DNA from 2 places in the Devosia sp. ZW T5_3 genome. Region 1 is predicted to be linked to the other one. Evidence: predicted binding sites of a transcription regulator. Region 1 holds the regulator's gene; the other holds the start of a gene.
The links. The regulator LexA, encoded in region 1, represses DNA repair genes until DNA is damaged. The targets are predictions, from matches to a motif close to TGTTCNNNNTGTGTTCNG.
Positions count from the first base shown of each region.

Region 2: ssb (single-stranded DNA-binding protein) is a predicted target of LexA. The motif match lies at 1,375-1,392, and genes of this name have one in related genera.

Region 1 is NZ_JBJDRE010000002.1:35,434-39,492, reverse strand. Features, by position in the region: gene trpC (indole-3-glycerol phosphate synthase TrpC) at 1-558, shown strand, start outside; gene moaC (cyclic pyranopterin monophosphate synthase MoaC) at 558-1,040, shown strand; gene glp (gephyrin-like molybdotransferase Glp) at 1,037-2,239, shown strand; gene lexA (transcriptional repressor LexA) at 2,348-3,061, shown strand; gene ACI3KW_RS02685 (YybH family protein) at 3,091-3,441, shown strand; gene ACI3KW_RS02680 (IlvD/Edd family dehydratase) at 3,492-4,059, opposite strand, start outside.
Region 2 is NZ_JBJDRE010000009.1:132,887-136,945, forward strand. Features, by position in the region: gene uvrA (excinuclease ABC subunit UvrA) at 1-407, opposite strand, end outside; gene ACI3KW_RS13085 (LysE family translocator) at 635-1,279, opposite strand; gene ssb (single-stranded DNA-binding protein) at 1,560-2,081, shown strand; gene ACI3KW_RS13095 (diguanylate cyclase domain-containing protein) at 2,419-3,810, opposite strand; gene ACI3KW_RS13100 (hypothetical protein) at 3,911-4,059, opposite strand, start outside.

The DNA.
Region 1 (4,059 bases):
GCCGGCGCCGCATGCCTCTCGGTGCTGACCGACCGCCCTTCCTTCCAGGGCTCGCCCAGCTACCTGATCGAGGCTCGTGCCGCCACGCGCTTGCCCGTTTTGCGCAAGGACTTCCTGTTCGAAACCTATCAGGTCGCCGAAGCCCGCGCCTGGGGCGCCGATTGCATCCTGGTCATTCTTGCCGCCATTGGCGACGACGTGGCCCGCTACCTGCTCGACGCCGCCGCCGAATGGGGCATGGACGCCCTCGTTGAGGTCCACGACCAGCTCGAACTCGACCGCGCGCTGGCTCTGGGCGCCGAGTTCATCGGCATCAACAACCGCAATCTGCGTACCTTTGAGACCACGCTCGACACCTCGATCAATCTCGCCATCGGCGTGCCGAAAAACGTCCTCCTGGTCAGCGAAAGCGGCATTATGAGCCATGACCATGTGGTCAAACTCGAACAGGAAGCCGGCATCGGCACCTTCCTCGTCGGCGAAAGCCTGATGCGCCAGGACGATGTTGCCGCCGCCACCCGCACCCTGCTGATGGGCGCCCCCGAGGTCGTCCGCTGATGGCTGAAGCCAGCCTTACGCATCTGAACGAGCGCGGCGAAGCCCATATCGTCGATATCGGCGACAAGGCCTCCACCAAGCGCCGCGCCGTCGCCCAAGCGCGGGTCATCGCCCAGCCGGCCACCATCACCGCGATCATGGGCGGGAGCCTCAAAAAAGGCGACGCCCTGGCCGTAGCCCGCATTGCCGGCATCATGGCCGCAAAAAAAACCGCCGAACTGATCCCGCTCTGCCATCCGATCCCGCTCACCAAGGTCAGCGTCGACATCTCGGCCGAGAACGACACCGCCATCCGCATTGAAGCCACTGCCGAAACCACCGGCCAGACCGGTGTCGAAATGGAAGCCCTGGTCGCCGCCTCCACCGCCGCGCTGACGCTCTATGACATGGCCAAGGCCATCGACCGCGCCATGGTGGTCACCGACATCTGCCTCCTCGAAAAGTCCGGCGGCAAGTCCGGCGATTTTACGCGCGCGCCATGAGCCTCTTGCCCGTCGAAGACGCCATCGCCGCCATTCTCGCTCGCGTACCCGCCGTGCAGCCCGAAAGCGTCGCCCTGGCCCACGCCAATGGCCGCGTGCTGGCGCAAACACTGTTCGCCACCCACGACCAGCCCCCCTTCAATGCCAGCGCCATGGACGGCTACGCCGTCCGAGCCGCTGACATCGTTCCCGGCCATAGCCTGACGCTGATCGGCACGTCCCAAGCCGGCGCAGGTTTTTCTGGCAGCGTCGCCGAAGGCCAGTGCGTCCGCATCTTCACCGGCGCGCCGGTTCCCGCTGGCGCCGACGCCGTCATCATGCAGGAAGAGGCGACGGTAAACGGCAATCTGGTGAGCTTTACCGAGCAGCCCAAGCCCGGTCGCAGCATCCGCGCCATTGGCAATGACTTTGCCACGGGCGATGCCCTGATCGAGGCTGGCGTCCGCATGGGCCCGATGCAGCTGGCCGTGGCTGCCGCCGCCAATGCGCCCAGTCTTACGGTGGCCACGCGCCCCCGCATTGCTCTTCTCGCCACCGGCGACGAGTTGGCGCTGCCTGGCTCGCCACTCGCGCCCGACCAGATTGTCGCCTCCAACAGTTTTGGTCTTGCGCCCATGTTCGCGCCCTATGCGGCCGAGGTCACCGATCACGGTATCGCCCGTGATGACCGCGCCGCCCTGCGCGCCAAGCTCGAATCGATCTTCGCGGCCGAGCCCGATATTTTGATCACCACCGGCGGCGCTAGCGTGGGTGACCACGATATCGTCCAGGAAATTCTGCTCGAACTCGGCGTAACGCTCGATTTCTGGCGCATCAACATGCGCCCGGGCAAGCCACTAATGTTCGGCACCCGCGGCAAGACGCTGATTTTCGGTCTGCCGGGCAATCCTGTCTCGGCCATGGTCACTGCCACCGTCTTCATCAAGCCGGCCCTGCGCAAATGGCTCGGCTATGTCGAACAGCCCAGTTGGCGCCTGCCTTTGGCTGGCCCCACGCCGCCCAATTCGGCGCGCCGCCACTTCATGCGCGCCCAGCTCGTCCACACGCCAACCGGCCCCGAGCTCATGCCGATCTCACAGACCGACAGCGGCCACACCTCGTCCCTGTCAAATGCTGATATGCTGATCATCCAGCCAGAATTCGACCCCGGCGCCCATGCAGGTGCGATTGTCGAAACCATAGAGATCGACGCATTTTGACTGTCGAGCCAAGAAAATCGCGATACGGGCGCGGGGGATATTGCGGAACATAACTGGAACACGTATAGTCGTTCTGCCTATGTTCCGAATCCCTGTGGAGGGCCGCCAATGCTGACGCGCAAACAACACGAGCTGCTGATGTTCATCCACGAACGGATGAAGGAAAGCGGCATTCCTCCCTCATTCGACGAAATGAAGGACGCTCTCGATCTGGCGTCCAAATCCGGCATTCACCGCTTGATCACCGCGCTGGAAGAGCGCGGCTTCATCCGCCGCCTGCCCAACCGGGCCCGCGCCCTCGAAGTGGTCAAGCTTCCCGATTCGATGAATCCTTCGCTGGGCGGCCGCAAGGCGCGCTTCGAGCCATCGGTCATCGAGGGCACACTGGGCAAGGTATCCAACCCGCCGGCGCGCCAATCTGTTGGCGACGATTACGCCCGTCCGATCTCGATCCCCGTCATGGGCCGCATCGCGGCTGGCACGCCCATTGAGGCTATCCAGACCCACTCCCACACCATCATGGTGCCCCCCGAAATGCTGGGGGCCGGCGAACACTACGCGCTGGAAGTGCGCGGCGATTCCATGATCGAGGCCGGTATTTTTGATGGCGACACCGTCCTGATCAAGAAGCAGGAATCGGCCAGCACCGGCGAAATCATCGTCGCCCTGGTCGACGATGAGGAAGCCACCCTCAAGCGCTTGCGCCGCAAGGGCAATACCGTCGCACTCGAAGCTGCTAACCCAGCCTATGAAACCCGGATTTTCCCGCCTGACCGGGTCAAGGTCCAGGGACGCTTGGTGGGGCTGCTGCGGAAGTACTGATAGTGGACCACGCCACGCCTGAGGCGGTGATGGCAGCTTATGCCGAGCTCATCAACCAGCATGATTTTGAGCTGCTGACATCGTTGATCGATGACGACGCGACCTTTTGGTTCAGCTCTGGCTCCTACCATGGCATGGAGTCAGTGCGAGCCGCCTTCGAGCGGACCTGGCAGCGGTTTTCAAACGAAAGATATTGGCTGGAAGACGTCCGCTGGATCGCCAAGGCGGATACGGCGGCAAGCTGCATCTATAGTTTTCATTGGCAAGCGGTCATCGAAGGGCAACTGGCGCAAGGCAGCGGCAGAGGAACGACCGTTCTCGGCAAGCGAAGAGGCGAGTGGCGCATAGCACATGAGCATCTGAGCGCCTTTCCCGAGTAAAAAAGGCCCGCTGGTTTGGCGGGCCTTTCTGTTTCTGAGACTTAGCGCGCCTAGTGATTATCCCGCGGAATCCCGTTGGTCTGAGCGATCCGCTGGTACTTTTCAGCTGGCTTCAAAATAGCGCCGTCGCCGAGCTGGCCGACGATGCCGCGCTGGATTTCCTGCCATGGGGTCTGATGCTTGGGATATTTGTACCCGCCCATCGATTCCAGATCGGCCCGACGCGTGGCGATTTCCTCGTCGGAAATCAGGATATTGGCCGTGCCGGTATTGAGATCGATGCGCACCCGGTCGCCGGTCCGCAGGATGGCGAGATTGCCACCGGCAGCCGCTTCGGGCGATGCGTTGAGGATCGAGGGCGAACCCGACGTGCCCGACTGGCGGCCGTCGCCGATACAAGCCAGCGCATGGATACCCTTCTTGATCAGGTAATCAGGCGGCCGCATGTTGACGACTTCCGCCGCGCCTGGATAGCCGATGGGCCCGGCGCCGCGCATGAACAACAGGGTATGTTCGTCGATCTCGAGGGAGGGATCGTCGATCCGGTGGTGGTAATCCTCCGGCCCGTCGAACACGACAGCCTTGCCCTCGAACGCGCCGGGGCTGGCCGGATTGTTA
Region 2 (4,059 bases), on a different contig from region 1:
TGGCTCTCGATGGGTAGGCCGGTGGCGGGCGAATAGGGAATGCCGACGCGTGCATAGAGCAGGCGCAGGTAATCATAAATCTCGGTGACAGTGCCAACCGTAGAGCGCGGGTTACGCGACGTGGTCTTCTGCTCGATGGAAATCGCGGGCGACAGGCCCTCGATATGCTCCACGTCGGGCTTCTGCATCATTTCGAGGAATTGCCGCGCATAGGCGCTCAGCGACTCCACATAGCGCCGCTGCCCTTCGGCATAGATGGTGTCAAAGGCCAGCGAAGACTTGCCCGAGCCGGACAGCCCCGTCATCACGATCAGGCTGTCGCGCGGCAAGCGGACGTCGATGCCCTTGAGATTGTGCTCGCGGGCGCCGCGCACGACGATCTCTCGGTTCTGGCTGGGCTTTTGCATCATTGTCGGACGTCCATGGCTGGCTGCGCCGTGTGGGCACAGGGCGGCAAATTAAATTCGTATCGTTGGGCTGGCAGCTTGCAGAGATAGGAGCCAGCCGCCTTGGCCGCAAGCGGCCATCTTACCGGGCGTTTGAGCGCCGGCGTCACCTTATCGTGTCAGGGCAGGCTTGCGCAAAACGCCTTTCCTTATCGCACAAGAACGTAAAAGGAACAAACTGGATTCGGTCAAGTCCCGACATGGCCGAACACGCCATGCCAGGCGGCGAACGCCGCCGCCAGGATGAACAACACGCCAGCGCCCCGGCCGATCCATTGGGTAACCTGCGGGTTGCCGATCAGCGCGTCGCGCCCCTTGGCCGCGGTCAGCGCCAATCCGCCATAAATGAGCATCTGCATCAGCACCGTCATCACGCCCATCACCAGCGCCTGCCGCCAGAGCGGGCCGAATTGCGGCCGGATGAATTGCGGAAACACCGCCACCACGAACATATAGGCCTTGGGATTGAGCAGGCAGGTGATCAATCCTTGCCGGAACGCCACCCAGCTCGATCGGCTCGGCGCGTTGCCGATATGATCGACCGTGATCGAGCTGCGCACCAGCGTATAGCCGATCCAGGCCATATAGGCTGCGCCGATCAGGATCATTGCCCGGAACACTTCGGCCGGCAACTGCGTCAGCACGCCGACCGCCAACGCGCCAAACAGCGTATGCACCGCGCCGCCCAGCATGATCCCGGCCGTCGCCATGAGGCCCGCCCGCCGGCCGCCGGTCAGCGCATTGGCCAGCACGAAGAACATATCCATGCCGGGCACGATGATGATGCCGAACAGCAGGATAAAGTAGAGCCAGAGCGCCTGGGCGTAATCCAATCATGGTCTCGCGTGGGGTGAGGAAAGTCCGTGCTGGCTTGGCCGAGGCCTGCTGACAAACTGTGTCAGCAGTGGTCTTGACGGCCACGCTGAAATGGAACATATAGAGAACATACATGCAGGGCCCAGATCACTTCTGTTCAAAACGCCAAGTTTGGCGCGCGGCACGGGGCGGGGCGGAGTAAGGTCTGGCGATCACGGGGCTTGTCGCCCCGGCAACGAGATATGTGAGCGTCCTGGCGGCACAGCGGCCCGGGACTGAATTGAAAGGATTTTTGCTATGGCAGGCAGCGTCAACAAGGTGATCCTCGTCGGCAATCTGGGTGCCGATCCCGAAGTGCGCAATCTGCCGAGCGGCGGCAAGGTGGTGAACCTATCCATCGCCACCTCGGAGCGCTGGAAGGATCGCACCAGCGGCGAGCAGCGCGAAAAGACCGAGTGGCACCGCGTGGTGATCTTCTCGGAAGGCCTGACCCGCGTGGCGGAAAGCTATCTGCGCAAGGGCAGCAAGGTCTATATCGAAGGCCAGTTGCAGACCCGCAAATGGCAGGACCAGTCCGGCCAGGACAAGTATTCGACCGAAATCGTGCTGCAGGGCTTCAATTCGAACCTGACCCTGCTCGATGGGCGCGGCGAGGGCGACAATGCCGGCGGCGGTGGTGGCGATGGCGGTTTCCGCAGCGCCGACAATGGCGGCGGCTTCCGTGGTGCCCGTCCTGCGGGTGGCGGCGGCGCCCAGCGCCCGGCTTCCAACGCCCCGGCTTTTGAGCCCGGCGGCATGGATGACGATATCCCGTTCTGAGGAATGGCGGGTTGCATAGGAATTGTGGAGGAGGTCACTGCGGTGGCCTCCTTTTTTTTGCTCGGGCGTGGCCACGTCCACCGGGTTCACCCTCCCCTTGATGGGGAGGGCAGGGAGGGGGGGACGAGAGCCACGATCTCTGGGCTTTATCTTCAGAGGCGCCGAACGACGGTCAGGTCTGGGGATGGCATCTCAGTACCCCCACCTAGCCTCCCCCTGATAGGGGGAGGGATCTCTCCACTCTTAAAGCTCGATCGAGTCCCAATCACAAGGCGGTCCGCCCCCTATCAGGGGGAGGTTAGGGAGGGGGTAATGCGGCCCCCGATGTCGGAAGAAGCTAATTCACCGTATACGGCATGCCGGTATGAAACGTCCGGCTGGTATTCCGTCCGGCGGCCTTGGCGGCATAGAGCGCGGTATCCGCGCGCTTGAACAGGTCGGGGGACGGGGCGCCGTCGGCGCAGGCTATGCCCACCGAGGCACTGAGGGCAATGGATTGGCCCAGCCGCATGAAGGGGCGGCTGATTTCCAGCACGATCTGTTCGGCAACTTCATCGATATGGTTTTTGCCAGCCTGCCCGAGCAGCACCGCGAATTCGTCGCCGCCGATGCGGGCGACGAGTTCGGCGCCGGGGCAGGCGTCGCGCAGGCGCGAGGCAGCTTCCTTAAGGCATTCGTCGCCCAAGGCGTGGCCATAGGTGTCGTTGATCTGCTTGAAATTATCGAGATCGACCAGCAGCAGGGCCCCGATGGGGGCGTGGCCGGAACCGCCATCGAGATCGGCCAGCCGCGCCTGGAACTGGCTGCGATTGGCCAGGCCCGTCATTACGTCGAATTCGGCGAGATAGCGCGTGCGGTCGGCGAGCAGCTTTTCCTCGGTAATGTCCTGCTTCATGCCGAAAATCCGCACTGCCACGCCGTTTTCGGCCTCGACCGTGCCGGTCAACCGCATCCAGCGCCGGCGGCCCAGCACCGTGGTGATTTCCGCGTCGAGCGCAAAATCGCTGCATTCGGCAATGGCCTTGGCACGGGCGCGCTCCATGGCCTCGCGCGAGGCCGGCGAATAGCAGGCGACGGTCTCTTCGCGGCTCACCTTGGCGCCGCGGGGAAATTCGAACAGGTCGTAGACGCCATTGCTCCATTGCAGGCTATTGTCGCTGAGATCGCATTCCCAGATGCCGATCCGGGCGGTCTCAGAGGCGCGGTCCACCAATTGCATCTGGCGCCGTCGCATGGCGAGCAGCTCGGCAACGGTCCGCTCGCGCTCGGCCAATTCGGCCTCGAGCCGGGCAATCGTCGCCTGCGCGCGTTGCAGGGCATCGCCGCCAAACACTTCCTGCGCCAGGGCGGCAAGCTGATCGGCCATGGCCGGGCCGCGCGGGCTGGTGTCGAACAGGCTCAGCAGCAAATGCGGACTATCCTCGCCCAGCGTCAGCGGAATGCCGGCGTAAAACCGCACAAAGCCCGGCGAGCCTTCGGCGGCAATATCGGGAACGATCAGGGGCGTCGTGCGCAGGCCGGCGCGGCGGTGCAGCCCGGCCAGTTCGCCCTCGATTTCGGCGGAGGCGCCCGCATGCCAGAGCACCTGCATGGTCTCGCCGCCGGCCAGGGCCAGCAGGGCGCCGTCGATGCCGAGCAATTGGCGGACCCGTTCAAGCCGTGCCTCTAGCGCCGTGGGGCCGCCATCGCCGGTTGGCGGATTGCCCATAGACGCGGCGGATAATTGCATGGGGCGCACGTGCGCTCGTCCTGGGTGTTCAAGTTCTGTCGAACGCTATCTCACACACGGTTAAGACTTCATGCTTTCAACAGCTTGTGATCGCGGCCGATTACTTGCTGAACGGCACCTCGGCGCGCAGATATTCGCCCGTCGCGATATACATGACCTCGAAATTGACGTCGATGGCGTCGGCATTGAGCGCGATCTGCGCGGTGATGCCGATTTCCTTGCCTTCTTCGTCCTGGTCGCGCTCGCGCA